Regions from separate parts of the Comamonas sp. 26 genome, predicted to be linked through region 3. Evidence: predicted binding sites of a transcription regulator. Region 3 holds the regulator's gene; each other region holds the start of a gene.
The links. Region 3 encodes LexA, which represses DNA repair genes until DNA is damaged. Its sites were predicted from a motif close to ACTGTATNNNNATACAGT; they were not measured.

Region 1 (7,298 bases), on a different contig from region 3:
TAAAACAGGCATCCAGCGCCCAATGGTATTGCGCTAGCAGCTATTAAATCAGGAGTCACTCTGATGTGACAGCTACGCCGTCAGCCAGATGCCTACGCCCAGCACCACGACGTGTACGCCCATCAAAAGCCACAGCAGCGTCCACGATGGCTCGGCCATGTCTTCCAGTAAGCCGTGCACCTTGTCGCCCAGAAAAGCGCGCAGCGCCGGGTCGCCTTTGCTGGCCTCGGTGCCCCACTCGATGCGGGTCTGCCCCCATTCGTCCATCAAATCAGACAGCGGCAGGCGGTTGAGAACCGTGCGCACCACCCACTGCACGGCGCGGCCGTCGCCAATCCACGGTTTCAGGTGCTCCATGGCGGTGCCCATGGTCAGCAGGTCCGCCGTTTTGTGCATGGCCTTGTGCGCGCGGGGCATGGATTCCACGCGCTGAGCCAGCATCTCGGCCAGCCGCTGCGACAGGCCCTGGCCGTAACGCGCCACCAGCTTGCCCGTGGCGCGAGCACGCCCGATCTGCAAGCCGATAAAGACGTAAGCCGGAATGATGAACACCAGCAGCAAGGCCACCACCAGCGACGGTGAAAACAGCAGGGTAATAAAGGCCCCCGCTCCGCCCGCATGGGCCGCTGCGGGCATGCCCGGCCCGTTCAGCCGCGTGAAGTAGAACGCGGTCGTGGTGCAGCCCAGCACCAGCGCCAGTGCAAGACCGAGCATCAAGCCGCCCAGCAGGGATTTACCGGCACTCAGGCCAACGCGCAGGGCGGATGGGGAATCTGTATTCGAGGCGGCAGCGGGCATGCAGGGTCCTTTGCATCACAGAGTCAAACGGGTGGCTGAATCAGTCAGCCTCATCACCTTCGTTGAGGTCCGAGTATGGTGCCTCTCGCAAAACTCGCGAAGCCACGCCCGAGGAAAAGCCCCGCGACGCCATAAAGCGCAGCTGTTTGGCTTTTTCCTTGATGTCGGCGGGCGGCATGCCAAAGCGCTTGCACCACAACTCGCGGGCGCGCTCCAGCTCGGTGTCGCGCAATTGCTCGCTGGCGTTGCGCACCATTTCATCGTCCAGCCCTTTGCTGCGCAGCTCCTGCACCAACCGCGCCATGCCAAAACGGCTGGCCTTGCTATGAATGACGGAGTCCACCACCCGCTGCTCGCTGATGAAGCCGCGCTTTTCCAGCTCATCCAGAGTGGCGCGCAGATCGTCGCCCTCTTCCACATGCGGCGCCAGCTTGCGCTGCAACTCCAGCCGCGAATGCTCGCGCTGACTGAGCAGCTTCAAGGCGCGACCTTTGAGCGAGAGCTTGGCAAAGCTCATGAACACATCTCCACAACAAAAAAGCGCAGGGGTTACCTGCGCAAAGATGGCAAACTTTTCAAAACAGGCACGATTCAGTCGAGGGAAGCTAGCAAGAGCCGCCCCCAGCGGAGCTATCCGTCCCCCTCCTTGGCGCGCAGCGCTTAGAGAGGGAGGGCGCACCGCGCCTCAGGGGGAATTAGCTGATCACACCGTCTTCATCCACGGCTGCATTCTTGTCAGCCTTCTTGCCCTTGGCGGGCTTGGCCGCTTCTTCACCCGCAGCACCGGGCAGCGGGGCAATGCCCAGACCGTCGCGCACCTTGTTTTCAATTTCAAAGGCCAGTGCGGGGTTCTCACGCAGGAATTCACGCGAATTGTCACGGCCTTGGCCGATTTTTTCGCCGTTGTAGGCATACCAGGCACCGCTCTTGTCCAGAATCTTGGCAGTCACACCCATGTCCAGAATTTCGCCTTCGCGGCTGATGCCTTCGCCGAACAGAATGTCGAACTCAGCGGTCTTGAAGGGAGGCGAAACCTTGTTCTTCACGACCTTGACCTTGGTTTCGTTGCCGATAACCTCGTCACCCTTTTTGATGCTGCCGGTGCGGCGAATGTCCAGACGCACAGAGGCATAGAACTTCAGCGCATTACCGCCGGTTGTGGTTTCTGGCGAACCAAACATCACGCCGATCTTCATACGAATCTGGTTGATGAAGATGACCATGCAGTTGGTCTTCTTGATGGTGGCGGTCAGCTTGCGCAGCGCCTGGCTCATCAGACGGGCTTGCAGGCCGGGCAGGGAATCACCCATTTCGCCTTCGATTTCAGCCTTGGGGGTCAGCGCAGCGACCGAGTCAATCACGATCAGGTCCACAGCACCAGAGCGCACCAGGCTGTCGCAAATTTCCAGTGCCTGCTCACCCGTGTCGGGCTGGCTGATCAGCAGCTCGTTGAGGTTCACACCCAGCTTCTGCGCGTAACCGGTGTCCAGGGCGTGCTCGGCATCAATAAAGGCGCAGGTGCCGGCCTGCTTTTGCATTTCGGCGATGACCTGCAGCGTCAGCGTGGTCTTGCCCGACGATTCAGGGCCGTAGATTTCGATCACTCGGCCACGGGGCAGGCCACCTACGCCCAGCGCAATATCCAGACCCAGCGAACCGGTGGAAACCACCTGAATGTCCTGAATCGCTTCACCTTCACCCAGCTTCATGATGGTGCCTTTGCCAAACTGCTTTTCAATCTGGGCGAGGGCAGCCGCCAGCGCTTTGGATTTTTCGCTGTTGGCGTCGTTGGTCTTAGCGATGGCGTTCATTTCAGGCTCCGGGTAGGTTGGGTGACTGTCTGTGATTCAACCTGTTTTTGCATTCAGGCTGGATGCTTGAACAGTAGTTTATGGGCTTGTACCGGCCTTATGTTTAAATATTTAGTCAGTTTGCCTTACTATTATTCATGAGCGAAATTTCCCCGGTCACCCCTCCTCAAGACGTCTGGCGGCAAACCCATCTGGGCCGTCTGCTGGGCCACGCCATGCGCCGCTTCGATGCGCGGGTGCTGCAGCTCATGGCCCGCGATGTAGAGGTGCCGCTGGCACTATCCAACCTCGCTGCGCGCGACAAGGTGGGGGCCGCTCATATCCACATCACGCGGCATCTGTCGCTGGCGGGCGACCGCATTACGGATCTGGCCGAGAAGGCCGGCATGACCAAGCAGGCCATGGCCGATCTGGTTCTGCAATGCGAGGCCTGGGGCCTGGTCACACGCGAAACCGACCCGCACGATGCGCGCGCCAAGCGTGTGCGTTTTACCGAGGCAGGGCTTGCCTGGCTGCACGCCTTTCATGCCGCTGTCACGCAGGCTGAAGCCGAGTTTCGCGAAGCCGTGGGAGACGATGTAGCGACCGTTGTAGCGTTGGGGCTGGAGGCTTACGCCGACGGTTACTGACGCCCGCTGGCCGCTGCCAAAAATTCCGCATAGCAAGCAGAGCCCCTCTCTACAATGGCAGCAAAAGTGCAACCAGCACAGATAACAGCAGGAGACAGAGATGCGCATACTGATTGCCGAAGACGACCAGGTGCTGGCCGATGGATTGCTGCGCACGCTGCGCAGCTCAGGCGCCGTTGTCAGCCATGTAGCCAATGGCAGCGAGGCCGATACCGCCTTGCTGACCAGCAGCGAATTTGATTTGCTGATTCTGGATCTGGGTCTGCCCAAGGTGCATGGGCTGGAGGTTCTCAGGCGCCTGCGCGGGCGCGGCGATGCGCTGCCGGTGCTGATTCTGACAGCCGCCGACTCCATTGAGGAACGCGTACAGGGCCTGGACTATGGCGCCGACGACTACATGGCCAAGCCCTTTGCCCTGTCCGAGCTGGAAGCGCGTGTGCGCGCTCTGACACGGCGCGGCATGGGAGGGGCCAGCTCCACCATCAAGCATGGCCCGCTGGTCTATGACCAGACCGGCCGCGTGGCCACCATTGACGGCAAGATGATCGAGCTGTCTGCCCGTGAGCTAGGCCTGCTGGAAGTGTTGCTGCAGCGCGCGGGCCGTCTGGTCAGCAAAGACCAGCTGGTGGAGCGCCTGTGCGAGTGGGGCGAAGAGGTGAGCAACAACGCCATCGAGGTCTATATCCACCGCCTGCGCAAGAAGATCGAGAAGGGGCCGATTCGCATCGCCACCGTACGCGGTCTGGGCTATTGCCTGGAAAAAATCCCTAGCTGAACCGATTTCTCAATTCATAGCTGCTAGCGCTTATTCAGAAAGGGCTAGCGGCCAAAAATGCTTAAAACCACCGAGCAGCCGTCTTGAAGATCTTTCAGCGTGAGCAGCGCTCCCTCTTTGGCGAGATCCTCGACTGGATGCTCACGCCCCTGCTGCTGCTGTGGCCCGTCAGTCTGGCTCTGACCTGGCTGGTGGCACAGGGCCTGGCCAACAAGCCGTTCGACCGTGCGCTGGAGTACAACGCTCAGGCGCTGGCGCAGCTGGTCATCGTGCAGCGCGGCAAGGTGCAGTTCAATCTGCCGCAGTCGGCCAGCGAGATTTTGCGCGCCGATGAGTCGGACACCGTTTTCTTTCAGGTCAGCGGCACCAAGGGCGAATATCTGGCCGGCGAGCGCGACCTGCCCCGTCCGCCCGTCGCGGAGGAAGATCCGCCCACCGGCACCGTGCTGCTGCGCGATGAGGAGTACAAGGGCATTGATTTGCGCGTGGCCTATATCTGGGTGCGCATGCCCCTGCCTGGCGAGCCCAGCGCGCTGGTGCAAGTCGCCGAAACGCGTGAAAAACGCAGCGTGCTGGCTACAGAAATCATCAAGGGCGTGATGCTGCCGCAGTTCGTCATCTTGCCGCTGGCGGCTCTGCTGGTGTGGCTGGCGCTGGCGCGGGGCATCAAGCCGCTGCATCGGCTGGAGGAGCGCATCAGAGCCCGCAAGCCCGAAGACCTCTCGCCCATCAACCACAAGGATGTGCCGCTGGAGGTGGTGCCGCTGGTCGATTCGGTCAACGACCTGCTCCAGCGACTCGATGGCTCCATCGTCACCCAAAAACGCTTTCTGGCCGATGCGGCGCACCAGCTCAAAACCCCCCTGGCAGGTCTGCGCATGCAGGCCGATCTGGCCCAGCGCGAGGGCACGAATACCGAGGATTTGAAGCGTTCGCTGGCGCAGATCGGCCGCTCATCCATGCGCGCCACCCACACCGTCAACCAGCTGCTGGCACTGGCGCGCGCCGAAAGCGCCGTGCCCGCCATGCAGGGCTGCAATCTGGTGCGCATCGTCACCGATGTGTTTCAGGACTGCCTGCCGCGCGCCATGGACAAGCATATTGACCTGGGTTACGAGGGCGCCAGCGCCAGCACGCCCGGCGTCTGGCTCAATGGCAATGCCACGCTGCTGACCGAGCTGGTGCGCAACTTGGTGGACAACGCCATTAACTACACGCCATCAAGCAGCGAACACCCCGGCATGGTCACCGTGCGTGTGCAGGCCGATCACTTTGGTCAGGTGCTGCTGCTACAGGTGGAAGACTCTGGCCCCGGCGTGCCGCAGTCTGAGCGCGAGCTGATTTTTCAACCCTTTTACCGCGCGTTGGGCACCGAGGCCGATGGCTCAGGACTGGGCCTGCCCATCGTCATGGAAATCGCACGCCAGCATGGTGCGCAGGTGCTGCTGCAGGACACCAGACCCGGCCACACTCCGCCGGGCGCGCTGTTTACCGTGCGTTTCAAGGCCATGCCCGGACAGCGCTGAACAGTGCTGCTCAGCCCTTATGCGCCCAATTGGCAGTGACCCGAGTAGCGGAAATTGCGTATTCCGTAACTAAACAGTTACCCTAGAATGAATTTCACTATAGGTTGTGCCGTGAGTCAGCGCTAGCGCTCTTCGGATGTAATCAATTTGGAATCACCGGATCCTGGGAACATTTTCATGCAACGTCGCCATTTCATCTGCTCCGCCACCGCTGCGGCCATCGCCTCTTCTTTCTCCGGCCTGAGCATGGCGCAGGAGGCATCACGCCCACTGCGCATCGTCGTGCCCTTCCCTGCCGGTGGCCCTACCGACATGGTGCCACGCAACATGCAGGACGTGCTGATCAAGCTGCTGGGCGGCCAGCCCGTGGTGATTGAAAATAAGGCCGGCGCAGGCGGCTCCATCGGCATGGCCGAAGTGGCACGCACCACCGACGGCGTGACCTTCGGCATCGCCACCCTGTCCACCCACGGCGTGAACCCTGCCGTGTTCAAGAAGCTGCCCTACGACGCGATCAAAGACTTCGTCGGTGTGACCGAGATCGTCAAGGCACCCGGTGTGCTGGTGATCAACCCCAAGCTGATTCCTGCCAAGACCTTTGCCGAATTCGTGGCCTACCTGAAGGCCAACCCCGGCAAGGTGTCCTATGCCACGCCTGGCAACGGCACCATCGGCCACATGTGGGGCGCCCAGTTCCTCAAGAGCACGGGCACCGAGATGCACCACATCCCCTACCGTGGTTCCGCTCCGGCCATCAACGACGTGCTGGGCGGCCAAGTGCCCGTGTATTTCGACCAAGTGAACTCTTCTCTGCCTCACATCAAGTCGGGTAAGGTGCGTGCGCTGGCCGTGTCCTGGCATGAACGCCTGGATGTGCTTCCCGATGTGCAGACCTATGCGCAAGCCGGTCACCCCGATCTGAACGAGCCATCCTGGTTTGGTCTGGTGGCCCCCAAGAACACGCCCGCCGCGCAAGTGGATCGCGTGCAAAAGGCCATCATCGCTGCACTCAAGGACCCAGCCGTCAAGCAGCGCATGGCTGATCAAGGCCTGTACCCTTCGGGCACATCGAGCGCCGACTTCACCAAGCAGATCGCCAGCGAAGTGACCAAAATGAAGAAGCTGGCTGCTGCCTCCAATATTCAGATGGATTAAAAACAGGAGCTGCTTGCGCTTGTCGCAACTGCTTTTGAGAACAAAAAGGCCTGCATCTGCAGGCCTTTTTACGCTGACAGCTATCAAAAATTACTTTGAGCAAGCCTGCAACGCTCTGGGCAGCAGGTTCTTGCCCACCAGCAGCGCCACATCGTTCCTGAAGCTGGCTGTGGCCTTGGGCAGGCGCAGCGCATAGGTGGTCACTTCGGGGCGCTCCTGCACCACACGCGCGGTGCGCACGCCCTGGCGCGCAAAGCTGGCCAGTTGGCGCTGTGCCGCTTCTTCTGTAGAGAAGCGACCCAGCGACAGGCCTGGCTCCAGACTGCCGCCTGCGCGGTCAAAGTCGATGTTCATCAGGCGCAGTTCACCGCGTTTGCGGTCCAGAAACTCGGCATCGGGGAACTTGCCCATGTAGACCATCCAGCGGCCGTTCTGGTGACTGGGCACCAGCTCCCACTCGCCCTTGGCTTTGCTGGCCAGCGCGCGGCGAATGCTGTCGGCCTGACCTTCTTCAATATTGCCGGCCTGATAGCAGGTCTCGGGCTCCTTCGCCGCCTTGGCTTCCTTCAGCTCTTTCGCTTCTTTAGCCTCTTTGGCTTGCTTG
Region 2 (7,298 bases), 290 kb from region 3:
ATTGGCCGGGGCGTAGCTGCTGATTTTCTGCAGCGTCAGCGCGATATGCTCACGCAGTGAATGCTGCTCGCTGCTCACCGGGTCCACATAGGTCCCGTCCAGCCCAAAGCGGCAAGCCTGAAAACGGTTATAGGTGTAGACCAGATAGTCATCTTCGCTGGGCTCAAACGGCTGCTCGCTCAGAAACCAGGCCCCCAGCGCCTGGACATAGGCCGCCAGCTGGGCCGCGCGGTCAATCGACAGCGGCGTATCGAACACACGCACCTCCACCGTCCCAAACTCGGGCTTGGGCCTGATATCCCAGTAAAAGTCCTTCATGCTGTGAATGACGCCCGTGGCCGCCATTTTGTCAAAGTAGCGCTCAAAGTCTTCCCAGTGCAGCGCAAACGGTGCGCGGCCCGAAAGCGGGAACGCGAAAACGGAGTTGAGCCGGGCTGAATCAAACGCCGTGTCCTGCCCCTGGACAAACGGGCTGGAGGCAGACAGCGCAATGAAATGCGGAATGTAGCGCGACAGGCGGTGCAGCATCATCAGCGCATCGTCCGCGCTGGGGCAGCCCACATGCACATGCTGACCGAAGATGGTGAATTGCTTGGTCAGGTAACCATACAGCGCCGTCATCTCCTTGAAGCGCGGCTTGTCATAAATACGCTGCTGGTGCCATTGCTGAAACGGGTGGGTGCCGCCACCGGCCAGTGTGATGTTGAGGCGATCTGCGGCCTTGACCAGTGCATCGCGCGTCACGCTGAGCTGCTCATAGGCATCCTGCGCATCCTGGCAGATGCCGGTGGATATTTCGATCATGCTGGCCGTCACCTCGGGCACGATGGAGCCGGGAACCTTGGCATTTTTCAGCAGCGCCAGCATGTCGGGCGCATAAGGCGCCATGTCGTAGTGATGGGTGCTGAGCAGTTGCAGCTCAAGCTCTACGCCCAGCGACAGGGCTTGCGACAGGGCGAACTCGCCCAGCTTCTCCTTAGGGCTCTGAGATTGTGTTTCAGCTGTCATGGCGCTTCTCCCCTCTTTGCAATGCGGCGCGACCTACACCCCGGTGAGCATCGCCGCTGCGCCACAGGGCGCTGGCAGCCAGCAGCACGCCCAGCACCTCGCACAGGGCAATCATGGGCAGAGCAATCGCCGCCAGTTGCTGGGCCACGCCCAGATTGAACACCGACCATTGCTGCACCAGCGCAGACACCATGAGCAAGGCCACGCCCGACAGCGCGATCTGCCCACACGCCACAGGCCACTGCCTGCGCCAGCCAATGGCCGTGCCGTTGCCCAGTAGCAAAATTGCAGAAAATTTGGCCACAAGCCTTGCCAGTACGGCGCTTGCCACGACTGAAATCAGAGCAAGCGACAGCCCGACCTGCGCCGCCATGCTGGCCACCAGCACAAACATCAGCAAATTGAGCATGGCGTTGCCGGCCTGAAAGGCCTGAGGCCAGACCAGCGGCCGGGGGCTGAGATTGCGCAGCAGCAGCCCTGCCACCATAAAGGCCAGCGCGGCAGAACCGCCCCATTGCTGGGCCAGCAGACACACTGCGACCATGGCAGCCAGCAGGTACAAGGCCGTGGTGTCGCTGCGCGAAGACTGCCAGCGCAGCACGGGCCAGAAAGCGGCTGTCAGCAACGCAGCCCAGAGCAAGGTGAACAGAACACTGAGCAGCAAACGCCCCAGACCGGCGCTTGAAAACTGCAGCCCGCCACCGGCAGCGGCGGCCACAGGCAGAAACACCACGGTCAACACCAGCGCGCCCAGCAGCGCCAGCAAGGTGCTGATCGTGGCCAGCAGCAGGCTTCTGTCGGTAACCGCACCACTGGCACGCAGATCATCGGCAATGCGCAGCAACACAGCAGGTGACGCAGCCATGGACACTACGCCCACCGCCAGAGCCACAGACCAATCCCAGCCCAGCACCCGCAGCACCCCGCCAACCAGCGCCAGCGTCAGCAGCGACTCACCCAGACTTTGCAAGATCAGCCACGGCTGGCGCAGCAGCCAGGGCAAGGACAACTGTGAGGCAGCCAGCAGCAGGCTCACGCCCACCGCGACCTCCAGCAGCAGCAAAGTACTGCCTTGCAGCGGCCATAGCAAATCACCAAACCCCAGCCAGCCGCCTACCAGCCCGACCAGCGTGTAACCCAGCATGCGCGGGTAACCAGTAAAGCGATGAACCAGATGACCGAGCAAAGCTGCGGCGATAACCAAGACACACCAGTTCAGAATCGTTTGCGATGCGGACAACATCGGCGCCCTCCTGTCTCAATGTCGGACACAAAGCCAAGCCTTGAATCCGACTTGCTGCAGGCAGCGTTGCGTGAAGGACAGCGAAACCGCTGTCAGAAATGGCTGAAAAGCCGGGTGCAACAACTGCGGGAGATGGCTGCCAACCTGCGTGACGCAGACACAGCCACCGCGCACGCCTTGCTCAGCCGCACTGGCAAGGCACTGAAGTCATGATACGTGCATGTTGCGAAGCAACAAAACACGCTGTCAGCAAAGCAGACGGGCGAAAACCAGAGCCCCTGCACAAGTGGACGCGCGGCGCGATCCCTTGTCTTTGTCTTTGCATTGGCTCAGGTTTGCAGCATGCGCTGGGTACGACCACGGGCCCCCGCCACCAGCTCGCTGATCAGCACTGCTTCAGGCAGGTTTTTCCAGTATTTTCGCGGCATCTCGCGCTGCATGGCCTGCTCCTTGAGGCGTGCCGGGTTGAAGGTGGAGCGGTAATAGGTCAGCCACAGTTGCTCGCCCGCGTCCGGCTCTGGAGCCTGGTCCGCTGTGCTGCCAGGGGCAAGCAGCAACTGTTCCAAGTCCCAGTAAACACTGCATTGCGGCGTGAGAATTGCCCAGCGCATATTGGGAAAGCGCCGGCGAAAAAAGCCCGAAGCCGCGCGCAGCACATGGTGCTCGGGCTCGAACCATGCGATTTGCATGGCCTGCCCGTCGGCCTCCGTCCCGGGAACAGGTCTGAAGCGCACAAACGCATGCATTTTGTGAATCTCGCGGCCCGCCGCTTTGGCCAGACGTTCGATCTCACGCCAGTCACTGTCCAGAGCATCCAGGCGGAGCCTGTGGTCTGACTGCAAACGATGCAGCCAGCGATAGCACAGCGCAAAGCGGCCGGCCAGATTGTGGCAGCAGGCCAGCCTCAAGGTGGACAGCTGGCTCTTACCCAGACGCAACGGCTGGGTCGGTGGCAGCGGCAACTGGTCCAGCGCATCGGGTGTCAGCGCCCTGCCCACCACACTGCCCGCTTCATCGGCGGCAAACAAATCCTGCGTTGGCATCTGTTGCGCCAGCGGCTGGCAAAAGCGCCAGCGCACGGCATGCGGCTCGGCGTTCAAGGCCAGCAGCACTCGGGCAGCCTGACGAAAGCCGTCAAAGTCATCCGGCTGGGCCAGCTCGATCACCAGAAAATCACGGGATACAGCGCTGGATGATTCAGGGTTTGTGTCCATCTCAGCCACTCAACACAATCAGTCAAACAAAGAAAGCTGAGATGTTTTTGCGCTCAAGCCCATATCTGGCAAGCGCATACCGCTATGCTTTTGTTGAACCACGCCATGACTCATGCGCTGCAGCAATTGCTGGCGCAGCAGCGGGCTTTCCAGATCAGCGCGGCGCGGGTGGTAGTCCGCCAGCTCCACAAAGGCCAGCACCTTGGCCGTGGCAATGCGCAGCTGCTGCAGATCGGCCAGCCGCAAGCTGCGCCCCCGCCGCGCCATCAACAAGCGCTGCACGCTGCGCACGCCCAGACCGGGCACGCGCAGCAGCCACTCCTTGGGCGCACGGTTGAGGTTCATGGGAAAGTGCTGCCTATGCGCCAGCGCCCAGGCCAGTTTGGGATCCAGCTCCAGGTCCAGCATGCCGCCGCTGCCGGGCAGCACGATTTCTTGATGGGCGAAGCCATAAAAGCGCATCAGCCAGTCCGCCTGATACAGCCGGTGCTCACGCAGCAGTGGTGGTGCCTGCAACGGCAAATCAGCCGAGGCATCGGGAATGGGACTGAAGGCCGAGTAATACACGCGCCGCAGCCCGTGGCCGCCGTACAGGCCGCTGCTGGTGAGCAAAATGGCGGCATCGCTGGCATCGTCCGCCCCCACAATCATCTGCGTGCTCTGCCCGCCCGGGGCATAGCGCGGCGGCCTGGCGCGGCGCACGCGCTGGCTACCGGGCAGCGAGATGATGCTGCTCGCCGCCTGAGAACGGCCTTCTTGCTTGGCAAGCTGGATATGCCGGGCCACATCGCCCATGGCCGACTGAATCTGCTTGGCGTTTTTTTCAGGGGCCAGCTGCTGCAGACCCTCTGGGGTGGGCAGTTCAATATTGATGCTGAGCCGGTCGGCATAGCGGCCCGCCAGCGCCAGCAGCTCGGGCGCTGCATCGGGAATGGTCTTGAGATGGATATAGCCACGAAAGTCGTGGTCTTCACGCAGGCTGCGCGCCACCTCCACCAGTTGCTCCATGGTGTAGTCGCTGGATTGAATGATGCCGCTCGATAGAAACAGCCCCTCAATGCAGTTGCGGCGGTAGAAGTCCAGCGTCAGCGCCACCACCTCAGCGGCCGTAAAGCGCGCCCTCTGAACGTTGGAGCTTTTACGGTTGATGCAGTAGCGGCAGTCGTAAATGCAGAAATTGGTCAGCAAGATCTTGAGCAGCGAGATGCAGCGACCATCTGGCGCGTAGCTGTGACAAATGCCCATACCTTCGGACGAGCCCATGCCCTTGCCACCCAGCGAATTGCGTCCCTTGACGCCGCTGGAGGCACAGCTGGCGTCGTATTTGGCGGCATCAGCCAGGATGCTGAGTTTGGCAATGGTTTCCATGATGGAGATCGAAATCGTTGGACGATTATCGAAATACTGTTTATTTATACAGCACTCTACCGAAACGACTAATGATTGCAATTCCAGGGGTTTTAGACTCCACCCGAAATTCAGCATCAAACAAGCCGCTAGCGCTTATTCTGAAAGCGCTAGCAGCTATCAATTTTCAAACCTTGCAAACTTTTTGCGGGCACAAAAAAGCCGGGTCAGAGCCCGGCTTTTCATGGATGCCAATGCTGGCTTATGAAAGCTTATGCAGGCAGCTTGCCATCGCGCAGCAGCGCGCCCACCAGTTCTACCCAGTAACGCATGCCCAGCGGCAAGTTGGCGTCATTGAAGTCGTACTTGGGGTTGTGCAGCGATGCGCTGTCTTCACCATTGCCCAGCCAGATATAGACACCGGGGCATTCTTGCGCCATGAAGGCGAAGTCTTCCGACGCCATGCTGGGCACCATGTCGCGGCGCACTTGGCCTTCGCCCAGCACCGTCGTCAGCACATCGGCACAAACTTCGGCATGCGTGGCATTGTTGATGGTGGCTGGGTAGCTGACGCGGTAGTCCAGTTGGGCCTCCAGCCCGTGCAGGGCGCAGGTGGCGGCAATGGCGTCGCGAAAGCGCTGCTCAATGCGCGCGCGCTGGGGCATGTCAAAACAGCGCACCGTGCCGCGCAGCTTGATGGCCTCGGGCATGACGTTGTAGGTGTCGCCGGCGTTAAAGCTGGTGACGCTCAGCACGGCGGGCTTGTGCACTTCTTGCTCACGGGCGATGAGTGCAGGCAGGTGCGTGACCAGCTGGCAGGCGGCCAGCAGTGCGTCTTTGCCCAGGTGCGGCATGGCAGCGTGACAGCCTTTGCCGATCAAGGTCAGGTCAAAAATGTCAAACGCAGCCATCACCGGACCGGGGTGGACCGCTGCCGTGCCCACGGGCAAGCCGGGCCAGTTGTGCATGCTGTACACCGCATCCATGGGGAAGCGCTTGAACAGGCCATCTTCAATCATGGCGCGCGCGCCGCCTTCGTTTTCTTCCGCAGGCTGAAAGATGAAGTGCACGGTGCCCGCAAAGTCGGGGTGCGATGCCAGCGCTTGCGCGGCGCCCAGCAGCATGCTGGTGTGACCGTCATGACCGCAGGCGTGCATGCGCCCGGTATGGGTGGAGGCGTGTTGGCACTGGTTCAGCTCCGTCACGTTGAGCGCATCCATATCGGCACGCAGGCCGATGGATGGGCCAGCGCCACGCAGCCCCTTGAGCACGGCCACCACGCCGGTACCAGCCAGGCCGGTGTGCACTTCCAGCCCAAAGCTGGTCAGCAGCTCGATCACACGGGCGCTGGTACGGTGTTCCTGAAACGCGGTTTCGGGGTGGCGATGAAAGTCATGGCGCCAGGCTTGCATGGCTTGCTGGCCGGGCCATTGAATAGTGTTCAGCATAGGGCGTTGCTTCGTTTACAGCGTGTGCACAAAGGTCTGAGCGATCATGGTGGCCGCCAGGAACACGCCGGCATTGGCCAGCAGCGAGACGACGACAATGCGCCAGCCCAGGCGGCGGAAGGCAGGAATGTCTTTGGCCAGCGACAGACCCGCAAAGGTCAGCATGGGCGTAATCATGGCCAGGAAGCTGACCTTGGCCGTCATGGCCGCAATTTCAGCCGCAAAAGGGGTGTGCGGGAAGGTCATGGCCATGGCGATGAAGGAAATCCAGCACACGGCAGGCAGCTTGCGGCGCGTGCCCACGTAGATCAGATCGCCCACCAGCACGGCAGCAATGATGATCAGCACGCCGGGCAGTGCATCCATTACCGGAATGCCATAGCCAATGCGGTTGCCAATCAGCACCATCACACCCACCCAGACCCAGCTCAGCAGGCGCATGCCCAGGCTCAGCGCCGGTACATCCACTTTTTCTTCGTCTGCAGCGCCAGCGGCCAGGGTCTTTTCCACCGCAGCAGCCTTGCGCTTGCGGCCCAGAATAGGCTCCAGCCATTGGTAAGCACGCACGGCCAGCGGCAGCGAGATGAACAGCGTCAAATAGGTACCGACGGTTGTGGCGATCAGGTTGGCCGCAGCGGCAAAGGTGGCGATCTGGTCGCCCATTTCGGGGTGCTGGGCGGCAATAGCGCCCACAGCGGCGGCGGTCATGCTGCCCGAACCCACGCCAGCCCCCATGCCCAGAGCGATGGGGTGGAAGATGTTCAGACTGGAGACAAAGCCCGCCAGCAGCGAGATAAAGATCGCGCCGATCAGCGTGCCGGTAATGTATTCGGCCAGTACGCCGCGGCCTTCGGGCGAGTCCATGCCAAAGCGCTCGCCGATGATGGCAAGGCCGGGTTCACGCCCGATGGAGAAAGTGGCGCCAATCGCCTCCCGCTTGATGCCCAGCATCAGTGCCACGGGCATGCCCAGTGCGACGCAGCCAATCAGGTTGCCCAGCTCTTGCAGCACCAGACCCCAGCCCACTTGCGCCAGCTG
Region 3 (7,298 bases):
AAAAAAATGCCCGCACAAGGCGGGCAAGTTTTGGGGACCTCTCCATCGAGTCCTGCGGCGCGAAGTCAATGCGTTTGAATACTTGGCAAAGGACATTCATGCGTCCCAAGCTCGCCTTTAATCGCATTTGCACTGGCGCTGATCGAATTGAACTGCGGACAGGTTGCCCCGTGGGGTGCAGGCTGTAACTCTCCTTACTGGCTCTGCATTCGGTAGTAAGCGGCGCTCTGCAAACCGTTTCTTTCATTGCTGCTGCTGTTGTTGCTTCCTCCTTAACTTGTTTCGCTAGCCACGTCGGGACGGTGAACAAGCACCGGGATGTGGGTATGTGTCAGTACACGCTGAGTTTCGCTGCCCAGCAAAATACCGCTGATGCCTTTTCGCCCGTGAGAGGCCATACAAATTAGATCGCAATGGCGCTCTTGCGCTTGCTGAACAATGGTTTGATAGACAGAGCTGCTGGCGATGCGGACAAACTCGCAGGGAACGCCCTCCGGCCTGGCAATCTGGTCGACGAACTGAAGCGCGGTGTCGGCGTTGCTGTTCGTGCTGCGCTCAAATTCTGCGCTGTTATAGGTGAGCAAGGCATCTGCGCCATAGATGATGGCGCGGTAGTCGGGCATCACATACAGGGCGGTGACCCTGGCATCATTCTCGCGGGCTAGGCTGATGCCAGCGCGAATGGCAGCTTCAGACAGTTTGCTGCCATCTGTAGGAATGAGCAGGTGCTTGAACATGTTCAATCTCCTGAAGCCGCTGGGTGTTTGTTGTGGCTAATTTATTCCGATGTGTTTGGCGCTGCAATACGTGTGCAGGGAATGCGGTATGTGGCGATAAGTCAGGGGCGAAATTCTGTAACGTTAAGGCCTTGATTCAGTAAACATAGGGCAGCATTTAGCCCACAAAATGCCTGCTTTATGTGCGCGCTGTGCTGTCGCATTTAGTTTCATTCTTTACGAGCTGCTGATAGGAATGGTTTGGGTTGGACCACTTTTAGAGACGCTAACACTGCCCTTGATACGTCGTTGCTTAACCTTGTTTCAACCGAAAAGCTACAACGTTCTGGGTGGCTTTCACGCCTCTTATTCGCTCTGAGGGGGTTGCACGCGGTTGAGAATTTCGCCAGTAGTTTCGATCTCGAACTGCTTTTCATTGAGCCAGTTTATCTTCAGGTGATCAGTCGTCTCGAAGTGCTTGGCGGAGGGGCGAAGGGAGACGCCATGCGGCAGATCGACCTCGTCAAAATCCTGATAAACCAGAATCAAACGCAGATTGCCGCTGGCATCTTTCGCCTGTATGTGCTCCGTGAGCTTGCGATAGGCACTCATTGCGACCCCTTCGTTGGCACGTGTATACGAATGTTTCCATTGGTATGAGGGGGCTGCAATACCCTGAATTGAGTATTTTGACAGGCCAAATTGCACGTTGAACTGCGCATGAAAAGCGCTATATCGCTTTATTCATTAGCGCTTGCAGCTATCAAAATCTAATTGCTCATCGACGGGCAATTTACATTGCGTTGCCAGTGCATTTGTTGCTGGCGCTGTGGGTTTAGCTTGTGCTTCAGGCTTGTTGTGCTTGCTCATTGAGGGCCATACGCTCCAGTGCGGCGCAGACATCGGCCATACGGCCGGAGATGAACATGCATTCGGGCTGCTTACGGGGTTCGCGTTGCAGGATTTTCAGCTGGCGAGTGGCGGCGGGGGCTGCTTCAGCCGGTAATGCGAGAGACAACTGGGGGCTGGCAGTGTTCGCTTTGGCTTTGTTGTTAAAACGTGTGCTGGTGTTGCGGCGGCGCGAGCGGTTGGCGCGCATGACGGGGATGCTGGTGTACGTCAGCTTGAAGCCTTCGGGCTCATAAGAGCTGGGGATGAACGGTGCGGGTTCTTCAGGGGTGTCGTGCGAGTCGCTTGAGAGAATTTGGGTGCAGGCCTTGAAGCTCAGGCTTGCGGGTGGTGCGAAGGGCAGGACTTTAAGGCTCAGGCGAGTCAAAGACTGCAAAGATGCGGCGAATCCCATGTGGCAACTCCTCAATAGCCTTGCGGCAAAGATAAGGGCAGGATTGCGTTTTAAGGCAAAGCTCCGCCCAGCGCGAAGCAAGACTGCTTCGCGCCTACCACCTGGACTGGAGAGGGAAAAGGGTTCAGCGTGCAGTCATCCGGTGACGATTGCGCTGAGGGATAGCCTGTTGGCTACATAAACATGCTGTTACGGATCAGGCCGACTGCCAGGCCTTCGATGGCAAATGGTTCTTCAGGAGCCACATGAATCACCTTGTAGTCGGGGTTTTCGGGCAGCAGCTCAATGCCTTGGGGTGTGCGCTTGAAGCGCTTGACGGTGACATCGTCGCCGAGGCGGGCGACCACAATCTGGCCGTTGCGCGCTTCGTGGGTTGCTTGCACGGCCAGCAGGTCGCCGTCCATGATGCCGGCGTCGCGCATGGACATGCCGCGTACCTTGAGCAGGTAGTCGGGCTTGGCGGCGAACAGGCTGGGTTCTACCGAATAGCTCTGGTCGATATGTTCCTGCGCCAGAATGGGTGAGCCCGCAGCTACTCTGCCGACCAGAGGCAGTACCAGCTGCGCCATGCTGGAGAGCGGCAGAGCAAAGCTGTTGCCGCGCGCTGCATTGATGTTGCGCACGGTATCAGCCCGCAGGCGAATGCCGCGTGAGGTTCCGCTGACCAGATCAATCACGCCCTTGCGAGCCAGCGCCTGCAGATGCTCTTCGGCGGCGTTGGCGGATTTGAAGCCGAAGCTGCTGGCAATCTCGGCCCGGGTAGGGGGCGCGCCGGTGCGGGCGATGCTGGACTGGATGAGGTCCAGAATCTGCTGCTGGCGGGGAGTGAGCTTGGGGTGATCTAGCATGTCTGGCTTCCGGTCATTCATCAGGCTGGGCCTAGTGAGATTTTTGATCTGTGTGTTTATACAGTACCTGTATTTTTGATCAGTTTTTTATGGAGAGCAAGTGGCGCAAGAAAAGATTGTGATTTTGGGCACCGGCGGCACGATTGCGGGGCAGGCCCAGAACAGTACACAGGGCGTGGGCTACAAGGCGGGGCAGATCAGTGTGGCGGGCTTGCTGGCCGCTGTGCCGGATTTGTCACAGCTGGCCGCTGGCCGAACGGGCGCGGTACTGGATGCCTTGCAAATTGCCCAGATCGACAGCAAGGACATGGACTGGCCGGTCTGGCGCAGCCTGCTGCAGGCCGTGAAGGCGGGGCTGGAGGATACGGCCACGCGGGCGCTGGTGATTACGCACGGCACGGATACGCTGGAAGAGACTGCCTGGCTGCTTCAGGCTGTGCTGCAGCCCACCAAGGCCGTGGTGCTGACCTGTGCCATGCGGCCTGCCACATCGCTGCAGGCAGATGGCCCGCAGAACCTGCGCGATGCCGTGGCGGTGGCTGCTGGCGATGTGCCCGGCGTGTGGGTGGTGGCGGCAGGTGAGGTGCATGCGGCGCGCGAGGTGCTCAAGGTGCACCCCTACCGTTTGAATGCGCTGCGTTCTTACGAGGGCGGGCCATGCGCCTATGTAGAAGAAAGCCGTGTGCGCTGGCTGGGGCGCGCTGCGGTGCAGTATCCGGGCTGGACTGCGGCGCGGCTTGAGCAGTTGCTGGCCTGCGAAGAGCTGCCTTGGGTGGAAATTGTGCAGTCAGGCTCCTTGCAAAGCGCGCGTGCTGTGCAGGCCTTGCTGGCGGCCGGCGTGCAGGGGCTGGTAGTCGCCGGTACGGGCAATGGCACGATTCATCAGGCCATGGAGCAGGCGCTGCTGCAGGCAAGGGCGCAGGGCGTGAGCGTCTGGTACAGCACGCGTTGCCTGGAGGGTCAACTGGTCGGTTTGCCGGTGGGGCAGGGCGTGCCTGCGGTGCAGGCTAGTAGTCATGAGATTGCAGCCCATGTCATTCAGGTAGAGGCTGAGGGCGGTCTGGACGCCGTGCTTTTGCCGCCGAGCAAGGCGCGTATTGCAATGATGCTGCAACTGGCTTGCTATTGAATGAATAGCTGGTAGTGCTTGTTGCATAAGCGCTGGAAAGCAAAAAAAAGCACCTGAAAAGGTGCTTTTTTTTGTGGGTGATCAGGATCGGCTTATTGGGCCAGAGCTGCGAAGGCGCGCTCGGTGATCTCTTCCACGGTGCCAGTGCCGCTGATGGCGCGGTACTTGGGGGCCGCTTCAGCATCGGCCTTGGCCCAGTTGCTGTAGTAATCCACCAGAGGGCGGGTCTGGTTGCTGTAGACCTCCAGGCGCTTCTTGACGGTTTCTTCCTTGTCGTCTTCGCGCTGCACCAGGTCTTCACCGGTCACGTCGTCCTTGCCTTCCACCTTGGGTGGGTTGAACTTGACGTGGTAAGTGCGGCCGGAGGCGGGGTGGCTGCGGCGGCCGCTCATGCGCTCGATGATGGCTTCAAAGGGCACGTCGATTTCCAGCACGTAGTCCAGCTTCACGCCAGCAGCCTTCATGGCATCAGCCTGAGGAATGGTGCGGGGGAAGCCGTCAAACAGGAAGCCCTTGGCGCAGTCTTCCTGGGCAATACGCTCCTTGACCAGGTTGATGATCAGATCGTCGCTGACCAGCTGACCTGCATCCATCACTGCCTTGGCTTCCAGTCCCAGAGGAGTGCCGGCCTTGACAGCAGCACGCAGCATGTCGCCAGTGGAGATTTGAGGGATACCGTACTTTTGGCAAATGAAGGCCGCCTGAGTGCCTTTGCCGGCGCCGGGAGCACCCAACAAAATCAGTTTCATGGAAATCCTTGAGGAGAGTAAAAATTCTTGGCTAGCCCAGGCAAACGGGTGGACGTCTGTAGTCCCCGAGCTGTTTTTTTTCGCGGGCAAGGATAGCACGCACAAGACCAACAGAGGCTTACATCTGACAGTCAAAACTGTCGCCAATGCGGCCTATCCAAGGCATGTATTCGCTGCCAACGCGATAGTTGTAGTTGTAAGGCAGGTGTGCTTGTGACCACATGCGCTGTTTGGACTAGATGGAAAGTATAGCTAGCAGCGCTTGCCACGACTGGGCTTGGGCTCTTTTTGAGTCGCAACTGCGCGGATGAGTTACATATCCAGTCACCGGAGGGGGAAAGTGAGAAAAGCCTGCGGCACCATGGTGCGCAGGCTTTTTCTTAATTCGCTTAATTCGCAAACACAGCGCGCACACGCTCCAGGTCTTCGGGTGTGTCTACGCCAGCGCCGGGTGCATCGGGTGTGATGTGCACGGCAATTCGGTGGCCATGCCACAGGGCGCGCAGTTGCTCCAGCTGCTCCATGGCCTCGGTCGGTGCGGGCGAGAGCTGCGGAAATTCGCGCAGAAAACCGGCCTTGTAGCTGTAGATGCCGATGTGGCGCAGCGGCGTAAAGCCCGCGTGGCCGGCCTTGGGCGCAGCCGTGTCCCACCAGGCCTCATCGGCATGATCGCGCGAGAAGGGAATGGGTGCGCGGCTGAAATAGCTGGCCAGACCCTTGGCGTCGCAAACCACCTTCACCACATTCGGGTTGCGGTAGTCGATCAGGCTGTCGATAGGGTGGGCGGCGGTGCCCATGCTGGCCTCGGGGCGGCTGAGAAGCAGCATTGCCACGGCATCGATCAAGGCGGGGTCAATCAGGGGCTCATCGCCCTGCACATTGACCACCACATCGTCGCCAGTCAGGCCTAGCTGTGCGCAGGCCTCTGCCAGGCGGTCGCTGCCGCTGGGGTGGTCTTTGCGGGTGAGTATGGCTTCAATGCCGTGCTGGGTGCAGGCGGCAACAATGCTTTCATCGTCAGCCGCCACCACGCAGCGCGCGGCCCCGGCCAGCGCTGCGCGCTGGGCCACGCGCACGACCATGGGCAGGCCCGCAATGTCGGCCAGCGGCTTGCCGGGCAGGCGGGTGGAGGACAGGCGGGCGGGAATCAGTACCGTGTAGCTCATGGCTTAGTACTGGCTGTCGTCCAGCTCGTCGTCGCTGAGGGTGCGGGCTTCGTTTTCCAGCAAGACGGGAATGCCGTCACGCACGGGGTAGGCCAGGCGCGCGCTGTGGCTGATCAGCTCTTGGTGCTCGCGGTCAAAGCGCAGTGGGCCCTTGGTGACGGGGCAGACCAGCAGTTCAAGAAGTTTGGCGTCCATGGGGAATTCCTGCAAAACGAGATGAGGGCGCCAGCACAGAGCTGGCGCGACAAAGAGGGCAATCAATGGGGGTCAATGATAGTCAGGCTGCGTCGCCCTGATGGCGAATATGGGCGCTGGATGCTGCAAGTTCGGCATACAGCAAGTCCCAGAATGCCTGCGGCAGCTGCAATTGCAGCGGCACTGCCCAGGCCTCAGGGTAGTTGCGCCAGAGCTTGACGGCATCTTTTTCGGTACAAATCAGCGGAGAGTCATTGCCTAGATTGCGCGAGAAGCTCTCAAAATCATAGTGATCTGGCAATGCCTGCGTTGCGACGGGCGCAAGGCCCTTGTCCTCCAGCATGGAAAAAAAAGATTCAGGGCGGGCTACGGCGGCCACGGCTTCTGCCTGTTGGCCGGCCAGCTCGCTTAACTGAATACTTTGCCCATGGCCGTTGAGGGCCACATCCGCCAGACTGCGCTGCAGGGCAAAAACCGGTGACGAACCTTGCGGTTGGGGTGGCTGGCCCGCATAGAGCGTAGCTGTGACCGGGCGCGGCCAGGGCTCGCGCAGCGGGCCTGCAGGCAATAAAAATCCGTTACCCACGCCTTCGTCGTTGAAAACGCACAACTCGACATCTCGTGCCAGTTCCAGGTGCTGCAAGCCGTCATCACTCACGATGACATTGACCTGTGGATACTTCTGGCGCAGCGCCCGCGCCGCTTCAATGCGTTTGCTGGCCACAAAGACCGGCACGCCCGTGCTGCGGGCCAGCAGTGCGGGCTCGTCCCCCACCTCGCTGGCGGGACTGTCCTGCAACGCCTCGCGGCAGTCCAGCCCTTCCTGCACCTTGCGGCCATAGCCGCGCGAGATGATGCCCGGCTGCCAGCCTTGGGCCTTGAGGTGTGCCACCACCGCCTGAGTTACCGGCGTTTTGCCCGCGCCACCCGCAATCACATTGCCGACCACGACGACGGGCACGCCCGTGCTTTGTTGCTGGCGGCGCATGCGCTGCGCATTCCAGCCCTGCAAAGCGCCGTAAAGCTGTGACACAGGCCAAAGCAGCCACGCACCCGCTCCCCGCTGACGCCAGATGGCGCGCAAACCGTGTTGACTGGATGAAGCGGGGGCAGAGGAGCTAGGCATGGCGGCTCGAATCATAAGAGCAAGGCGGGTACTTCATTGGGAGTGGCGTGGGTGAGAAATGGTGTT
Region 4 (7,298 bases), on a different contig from region 3:
CGGCCTTTGACGACCGACAAAGCGTATTCAAGATAGGCGCGCTGTGCGTATTGACCCAGGTCCAGGACATCGCCAGCGGCTTGAAGAGACAAATCCGGTGTGGTTTGATCGCTCATGAATTCTCAGTAATTTTCCAAATATCGCCTGTGCGGCGAATCACGGTATGCGTACGTCCGGGGCTGAAACAGCCCCCGGCAAAGTCATGCGAATGCGCGAGCTGCCAGAGCCTGCCGATGCGGAGACTCCAGTGCGAGCAGTTGTCACAGGTGACGCTCGGCCGCTCAGCGGCTTGCCCGCCTGCAACTGCTCATAGATGCCCGTGACCGCCTTGACGTAATTCATCGTTTCTTTATAGGGCGGAATGGCCTTGCCAAACTTCTGCACCGCACCTTCACCTGCGTTATAGGCAGCCAGCACCAGATCGAGTCGTTCAGGGAACAACTTCATCAGGTAGCTAAGGTAGCGGGCGCCTGCGGGGATATTCACGGCAGGGTCGGCCAGCTGCTCCTGCATGCTGCGGCTTTTGCTGGCGGCCACGCCAAAGCGTTCGGCCGTGGCGGGCATCAACTGCATCAGGCCTACCGCCCCCTTGGGCGAGATGGCGCCGGGGTCAAAGCCAGACTCCACCGCAATCACGGCCTTCAGCAACTCATATTCCACGCCCGTTCTTTCTGCGGCTTTTTGCAGGTGCGGCCTGACGCTTTTGTAGCGCGGCGACACTTCAAAAAAGCTCTGCATACGGGTGCGGGCGGTCAGGCCCTGCGCAGCGGTATCGGGGCGCAGGCCAGGCTGAGTGCTGTCATAGCGCTCACCCTTGAAAAACAACTTGTAGCGTTCATCCAGCGCTTCGGCTGCAAAGTGGGTGATACCAAACTCATCCACATACGCCCACAGATCGGCATGCGCCGCCGGTGCAAACGCCAGCCAGCCAGCGCCAGCCAGTAACAACTGCGCACCGGCCAGACGAACACCAGTGCGCAAACGCACCAGCCTGCCGCTTTTCTGCGAAGGCTGTTGCTGAGTACAGAACAGGAAATTTGACATGACTTAATCCAGTGACCGCAGAAGACTGGGCGTGACGCCTGCCTTGCTCAGATGTCGATCTCCACGGCGTCGCCGTGCAGTTCCATCAACTCGCGGCGGGCGGCGGCTTCGCCCTTGCCCATGAGCTTGGTGACGACGGCTGCAGCCTCGGCAAAGTCCAGGTGCATGAACTGCACTGCGGGCATGCGGCGTGTGTCGGGATTGAGCGTGGTTTCCCACAGCTGCTCGGCATTCATCTCGCCCAGCCCCTTAAAGCGGCTGACCTGGCATTTCTCGCGGGGCACGCCATCTTTGGCGCACTTTTCGATAATAGCTTCCAGCTCGCCTGCATCCAGCGCATAGACCTTGATGGCGGGCTTTTTGCCACGCGCAGGCACATCCACACGGAACAGCGGAGGCAGGGCCACATGAATGTGACCGGCTTCGATGAGCTTGGGGAAATGTTTGAAGAACAGCGTGAGCAGCAGCACCTGAATATGAGAGCCGTCCACGTCCGCATCACTCAAGATGCAAATCTTGCCGTAGCGCAGGCCAGTCAGGTCGGGCTCGTCATTGGGGCCATGCGGGTCCACACCAATCGCCACCGAAATATCGTGAATTTCGTTATTGGCAAACAGGCGGTCGCGGTCCACTTCCCAGGTGTTGAGCACCTTGCCGCGCAGCGGCAGGATCGCCTGAGTTTCCTTGTCGCGCCCCATCTTGGCGCTGCCGCCAGCAGAGTCACCCTCGACCAGAAACACTTCGTTGACGCTGATGTCCTTGCTTTCGCAGTCGGTCAGCTTGCCGGGCAGCACAGCCACGCCGCTGCCTTTGCGCTTCTCAACCTTCTGGCCCGCTTTCTGGCGGGTCTGGGCGGCTTTAATGGCAATCTCGGCCAGCTTTTTGCCCCAGTCCACATGCTCGTTCAGCCAGAGCTCCAGCACCGGGCGCACAAAGCCCGAGACCAGACGCACGGCATCGCGCGAGTTCAGGCGCTCCTTGATCTGGCCCTGAAACTGCGGGTCCAGCACCTTGGTGTTGAGCACATAGCTGGCGCGGGCAAACACGTCGTCAGGCATGAGCTTGACACCCTTGGGCAGCAGCGAATGCATGTCGATAAAGGCTTTGACGGCCTGAAACAGACCATCGCGCAGGCCGCTGTCATGCGTGCCGCCAGCGGTGGTGGGGATCAGATTGACATAGCTTTCGCGCAGCGGCGAGCCGTCTTCGGTAAAGGCCACGCACCATGCGGCGCCTTCGCCTTCGGCAAAGCTGTCGTTGTTTTTGTCGGCAAAGCCCTCGCCCTCAAACAAGGGAATGACGGGCTCGCCATGCAGGCTTTGCGCCAGATAGTCACGCAGACCGCCCTTGAATTGCCAAGTTTGCGTATCGCGCGTCTTTTCATTGACCAGCGTAACGGCCACGCCGGGCATGAGCACGGCTTTGCTGCGCAGCAAATGCACCAGCTCACCCATGGGCAGGGCCGAAGATTCAAAGTATTTGGCATCAGGCCAGGCGCGCACGGTGGTGCCATGCTTGCGCTCGCCGGGCTGCAGATCACGAATCTGCAGCGGCTCGATCACATCACCAGCCGAAAACACCAGCGTGGCGACCTGACCATCGCGGTGCACCGCCACTTCAAGGCGGGTAGCCAGCGCATTGGTCACCGAGACGCCCACGCCGTGCAGGCCGCCGGAGAAGCTGTAAGCCCCGCCATTGCCCTTGTCGAACTTGCCACCTGCGTGCAGACGCGTGAAGACCAGCTCCACCACGGGTGCATTTTCTTCAGGGTGCATGCCAAAGGGAATGCCGCGACCGTCGTCTTCCACGCTGTATGAGCCGTCGGCGTGTATGGTGAACTTGATCTTTTTGCCGTAACCGGCAAGCGCCTCATCGGCCGCGTTATCGAGCACCTCCTGCAATACATGCAGGGGGTTGTCGGTACGCGTGTACATGCCGGGTCGCTGTTTAACAGGCTCCAGACCCTTGAGAACGCGGATCGAGCCTTCGGAATATTCGTTGGACGGTTTGACTGCCATGGGGGCGGATTGTAGTGGCCTCTCCAGATCAACGCTGGATAAATTCACAGTTGTTTACTCCCAATACTCTTGCACAAAGCCAGAACAACTGTCTTTGGCATGTGTTTTTGCTTGCAGAGAGAGCACTATAAACCTCATCAAAACAATAGCTTACAGCGCCTGTATTCAATGGATTCCAAAGCCATTCAATTCTGAAAGCTATGAATAACAAGCGCAAAGCGCTCACTTTTTAATCAACCCTAACGCTATCGGGCACTTCCCGCCACTTCTCAGAGCAGACATCCAAGCCCCCGCTCTCGCATTCCGGCAAGTGAGCCTGCCGCGCAGGCGACGGCCAGCGTACGCGCAAAAGCAGTTGTTTCGTTAAAGTCGAGTACTGACACGCTTTTCCGCACGCACGGTATGACAACAAAGACAACACAACCATCGCTGTCCATGGCGCAGATTCTTCTGTGCGGTGGTGCCATCGTCACCCTTTCCATGGGCATACGCCATGGCTTTGGCCTGTGGCTGCAACCCATCACGCAGGATATGGGCTGGACGCGCGAAAGCTTCTCGCTGGCCATTGCCGTGCAAAACCTGTCATGGGGCATTTTGGGTATTTTTGTCGGCATTCTGGCCGACCGCATCGGTGCCTTCAAGGTGCTGATTGGCGGCTCTATTCTGTATGCGCTGGGTCTGGTCGGCATGGCGCTGTCGCCCACCAGTACGATATTTTTGCTCACTGCCGGGGTACTGATCGGTGCGGCGCAGGCCGGCACCACCTATGCCGTTATCTACGGCGTGCTGGGGCGGCAGATTCCGGTTGCACAGCGCAGCTGGGCCATGGGCGTGACGGCGGCAGCGGGTTCGTTTGGTCAGTTTTTCATGGTGCCTGTGGAGGGCGGGCTGATTGCGCAGTTCGGCTGGTCTAACGCTTTGCTGGTCCTGGCGGTGTTCGCCCTGCTGATTGCCGGTCTGGCCTTTGGCCTGCGTGAGCCTGGCTTTAGCAGCGGCACGCCCATCAAGCGCGATCAGACCGTGGGGCAGGCGCTGAAAGAGGCTTGGTCTTACCCCAGCTTTTTGCTGCTGATGGCAGGCTACTTTGTCTGCGGCTTTCAGGTCATGTTCATTGGCGTGCACATGCCCAGCTACCTCAAGGACTTCGGCATGGCGCCGCATGTGGCCAGCTACTCTCTGGCGCTGGTGGGTCTGTTCAATATCTTTGGCACCTATCTGGCAGGCAACCTGGGCCAGAAGATGCCCAAGCGCTACCTGCTGTCGGGCATTTACAGCCTTCGCTCGGTGGCCACGGTCTGCTTTTTGCTGGCTCCGCTGTCGCCCTGGTCGGTCTACATTTTCTGCGCGGCCATGGGCTTTTTGTGGCTGTCTACCGTGCCTCTGACCAATGCCACCATCGCCCAGATTTTTGGCGTGCAGCACCTGTCAATGCTGGGCGGTTTTGTGTTCTTCAGCCATCAGATCGGCAGCTTTCTGGGCGTGTGGCTGGGCGGCTATCTGTATGACATCAACGGCAACTACGACATGGTCTGGTACATCTCGATTGGGCTGGGCATCTTTGCCGCCCTGGTCAACCTGCCGGTTCGCGAAAGTGCCATTGCGCGCCCCAGCACGGCCAATGCCGCCTGAAGCCATGCAGATCAACCTCTGGCAACGCATCCTCATCTGGGCCGCCATTCTGGCGGTTCTGCTGGCCGTGTTTGCCCTGTATCTGCAACCGCAATTCATGCTCACACTGGCTGACCAAGTCTGGGCCTGCTTCTGAGCTTTGGGTGCCACCCGGCCCCGCAGTCAGGCCGGGAGAGAGCATGCACCGTATTGTGATTACCGGCGCGTCTGACGGCATTGGTGCTGAGATCGCCCTCCAGCTTGCGCAAACCCATCAAAGCCAGCTGCAACTGACACTGGCCGCGCGCAATGCAGGCAATCTGCAAGCCGTGGCCCGCCAGTGCGAGGCGCATGGCGCGCAGGTGCTGGTGCAACCCACCGATGTCTCTGTCGAAGCCCAGTGCCGCACGCTGATTGCAGAAGCCGTGCGCCGCTTTGACGGCATCGATGTGTTGATCAATAACGCCGGCATCTCAGCCCATGCTTTGCTGGAAGATGTCAGCGCCCAAGACCTGAACTGGTACGAGCAGCTGATGCGCATCAACCTCTGGGGCAGTGTGTGGTGCACCCATGCGGCACTGCCGTATCTCAAGGCCAGCAAGGGGAGCGTCGTCGCCGTGTCATCGCTGGCCGGGCTGATCGGTGTACCGGGCCGCACGGCCTACAGCGCCAGCAAATTTGCCATGACCGGTTTTTTTGAAGCACTGCGCGCCGAACTCAAACCCGCAGGCGTGAGCGTCACCACGGCCTACCCCGGCGTGGTGGCCACGCAGATTCGCAACCGAGGCTACAACGCTAAGGGCGTGGCCGCAGGCGTCAGCGGCCTGAAGGAAGACAAAGCCATGTCGGTGCAAGAATGTGCGCGCCTCATCATCCACGGCATGAACCAGCGCCAGCGCGAGGTGGTGATGGACAAGGGCAAGCTAGGCCGCTTCCTCAAACTGATTGCGCCCGGCCTAGTTGAGAACATGGCGCTGGCCGCGCTCAAAGACGATGTGAAGCCGCATTGAACCCAACCTGGCGGATTGCATCAACAGCCCCTGTCAGCCCCTTGCCGCGCGGCGCTGCTATAGTTTTTGCAAGATGACTTGCACAACACCCGACGCGATGCCTGGTGCTCAGCCCAGCACAATGCCCCTGCCCTCAACAACCGCTGCCCACGGCGCGCAAGCGCCTTCCGCATGGATTACCCGCTTCGCCCATCTGTTACGCCCGCAAGGCACGGTGCTGGATCTAGCCTGCGGCATGGGTCGCCACACCCGCTATTTTTTTGAAGCAAATCATGCTCTAACCAGCGTAGATAAATCGCAAGAAGCTACGCAATCCATAGCAGACATCGCAGAAACCATCACCGCTGATATTGAAAACGGCCCCTGGCCGCTGGCGGACCGCAGTTTCGACGGCGTGGTCATCACCAACTACCTCTGGCGCCCACTTTGGCCGCAGATTCTGGCCAGCGTCAAACCTGGCGGCGTGCTGCTGTATGAAACCTTTGGTCAGGGCAATGAGGCCTACGGCAAGCCATCGCGCCCGGATTTTTTGCTGGTCTCCGGCGAGCTGCTGCAAGTCTGTGCTGGCTGGTCCATCGTCGCCTATGAGCATGGCGTGCTGTACCAGCCCGACCGTGTGGTGCAGCGCATTGCCGCCATCAAGCCTGCTGACTCTGCGGCAACCACGGCCTTCCCTCTGCAAAGCTGACCACCATGCGCTACTACGCGCGGCTGCTTGGCAGGGGCCGGACTTCAGCAGCTGGGTTTGGCCCGGTCAGTGTCATCTGCAAGTCCATGTCGGGGTCAGGTGAAACTCAATATCGACCGGATTTATGCAACAGCACCCTTAAAGCAATGCATCGCATTGGCTGACCTTAGTTCCCTGCTGGGAAACGCTCAGCCCAGTGGCGAGCCAAATCAATACGGCGGCACACCCACACGTTGTCGTGCTTCTGAATGTGATCGAGGAAGCGCTGCAGCGCTGTAATACGGCCGGGACGGCCAAGCAGGCGGCAGTGCATGCCGATGCTCATCATCTTGGGGGCGTTGTCGCCGTTGGCGCTGCCTTCGGCATACAGGACATCGAACGTGTCCTTCAGGTACTGGTAGAAAGGATCGGCATACGAGTAACCCTGGGGCAGGGCAAAGCGCATGTCGTTGCAGTCCAGCGTGTAAGGCACGATCAGCTGGTTACGGGTGCTGCCATCGGTCTTGGCAACCTTCATCCAGAAGGGCAGGTCTTCGCCGTAGTAGTCGCTGTCGTAAGTGAAGCGGCCAGTATCGGCCACCAGGCGGTGGCTGTTGGGGCTGTCACGGCCGGTGTACCAGCCCAGGCCGTGGTCGCCGTCATGGCCGTACAGCTCTTCAAAAATTTCCACGCATTGCTGCAGATGGGCGCGCTCGATCTCTTCGGGCACGTTCTGATAGTGAATCCACTTCAGACCATGGCAGGCCACTTCGTGACCCAGCTCGTCAAAGGCCTGAGCCAGCTCGCGGTGCTTTTGCAGGGCCGTGGCAACGCCGAACACGGTCAGGGGCAGGCCGCGCTTTTCAAATTCGCGCAGGATGCGCCACACGCCGACGCGTGAGCCGTATTCATAGATGCCGTCCATGCTCATGTGGCGGTCGGGGTAGCTGG

Region 1: a site for LexA is predicted at 2,667-2,684, ahead of recA (recombinase RecA). Genes of this name have one in related genera too.
Region 2: a site for LexA is predicted at 4,869-4,886, ahead of CLU84_RS09640 (putative DNA modification/repair radical SAM protein). Genes of this name have one in related genera too.
Region 4: a site for LexA is predicted at 3,096-3,113, ahead of CLU84_RS14845 (DNA topoisomerase IV subunit B). Genes of this name have one in related genera too.

The regions. Positions count from the first base shown of each region.
Region 1 covers NZ_PEFL01000003.1:265,158-272,455, forward strand. Annotated here, with positions in the region: gene CLU84_RS19380 (hypothetical protein) at 73-798, opposite strand; gene recX (recombination regulator RecX) at 839-1,315, opposite strand; gene recA (recombinase RecA) at 1,494-2,609, opposite strand; gene CLU84_RS19395 (MarR family winged helix-turn-helix transcriptional regulator) at 2,747-3,238, shown strand; gene CLU84_RS19400 (response regulator transcription factor) at 3,339-4,013, shown strand; gene CLU84_RS19405 (sensor histidine kinase) at 4,097-5,539, shown strand; gene CLU84_RS19410 (tripartite tricarboxylate transporter substrate binding protein BugE) at 5,717-6,694, shown strand; gene CLU84_RS19415 (sporulation protein) at 6,785-7,298, opposite strand, start outside.
Region 2 covers NZ_PEFL01000001.1:2,079,917-2,087,214, forward strand. Annotated here, with positions in the region: gene CLU84_RS09620 (YbdK family carboxylate-amine ligase) at 1-1,008, opposite strand, end outside; gene CLU84_RS09625 (cation:proton antiporter) at 998-2,251, opposite strand; gene CLU84_RS09635 (TIGR03915 family putative DNA repair protein) at 2,581-3,465, opposite strand; gene CLU84_RS09640 (putative DNA modification/repair radical SAM protein) at 3,484-4,833, opposite strand; gene CLU84_RS09645 (M20 aminoacylase family protein) at 5,085-6,260, opposite strand; gene CLU84_RS09650 (DUF3100 domain-containing protein) at 6,276-7,298, opposite strand, start outside.
Region 3 covers NZ_PEFL01000001.1:2,367,389-2,374,686, reverse strand. Annotated here, with positions in the region: gene CLU84_RS10880 (universal stress protein) at 273-737, opposite strand; gene CLU84_RS10875 (hypothetical protein) at 1,083-1,328, opposite strand; gene CLU84_RS10870 (hypothetical protein) at 1,564-2,019, opposite strand; gene lexA (transcriptional repressor LexA) at 2,193-2,867, opposite strand; gene CLU84_RS10860 (asparaginase) at 2,968-3,996, shown strand; gene adk (adenylate kinase) at 4,089-4,745, opposite strand; gene kdsB (3-deoxy-manno-octulosonate cytidylyltransferase) at 5,135-5,911, opposite strand; gene CLU84_RS10840 (Trm112 family protein) at 5,915-6,106, opposite strand; gene lpxK (tetraacyldisaccharide 4'-kinase) at 6,189-7,232, opposite strand.
Region 4 covers NZ_PEFL01000002.1:62,393-69,690, forward strand. Annotated here, with positions in the region: gene parC (DNA topoisomerase IV subunit A) at 1-116, opposite strand, end outside; gene CLU84_RS14840 (lytic transglycosylase domain-containing protein) at 157-1,044, opposite strand; gene CLU84_RS14845 (DNA topoisomerase IV subunit B) at 1,092-3,062, opposite strand; gene CLU84_RS14850 (MFS transporter) at 3,465-4,691, shown strand; gene CLU84_RS22575 (hypothetical protein) at 4,696-4,827, shown strand; gene CLU84_RS14855 (SDR family oxidoreductase) at 4,871-5,680, shown strand; gene CLU84_RS14860 (bifunctional 2-polyprenyl-6-hydroxyphenol methylase/3-demethylubiquinol 3-O-methyltransferase UbiG) at 5,778-6,368, shown strand; gene puuE (allantoinase PuuE) at 6,535-7,298, opposite strand, start outside.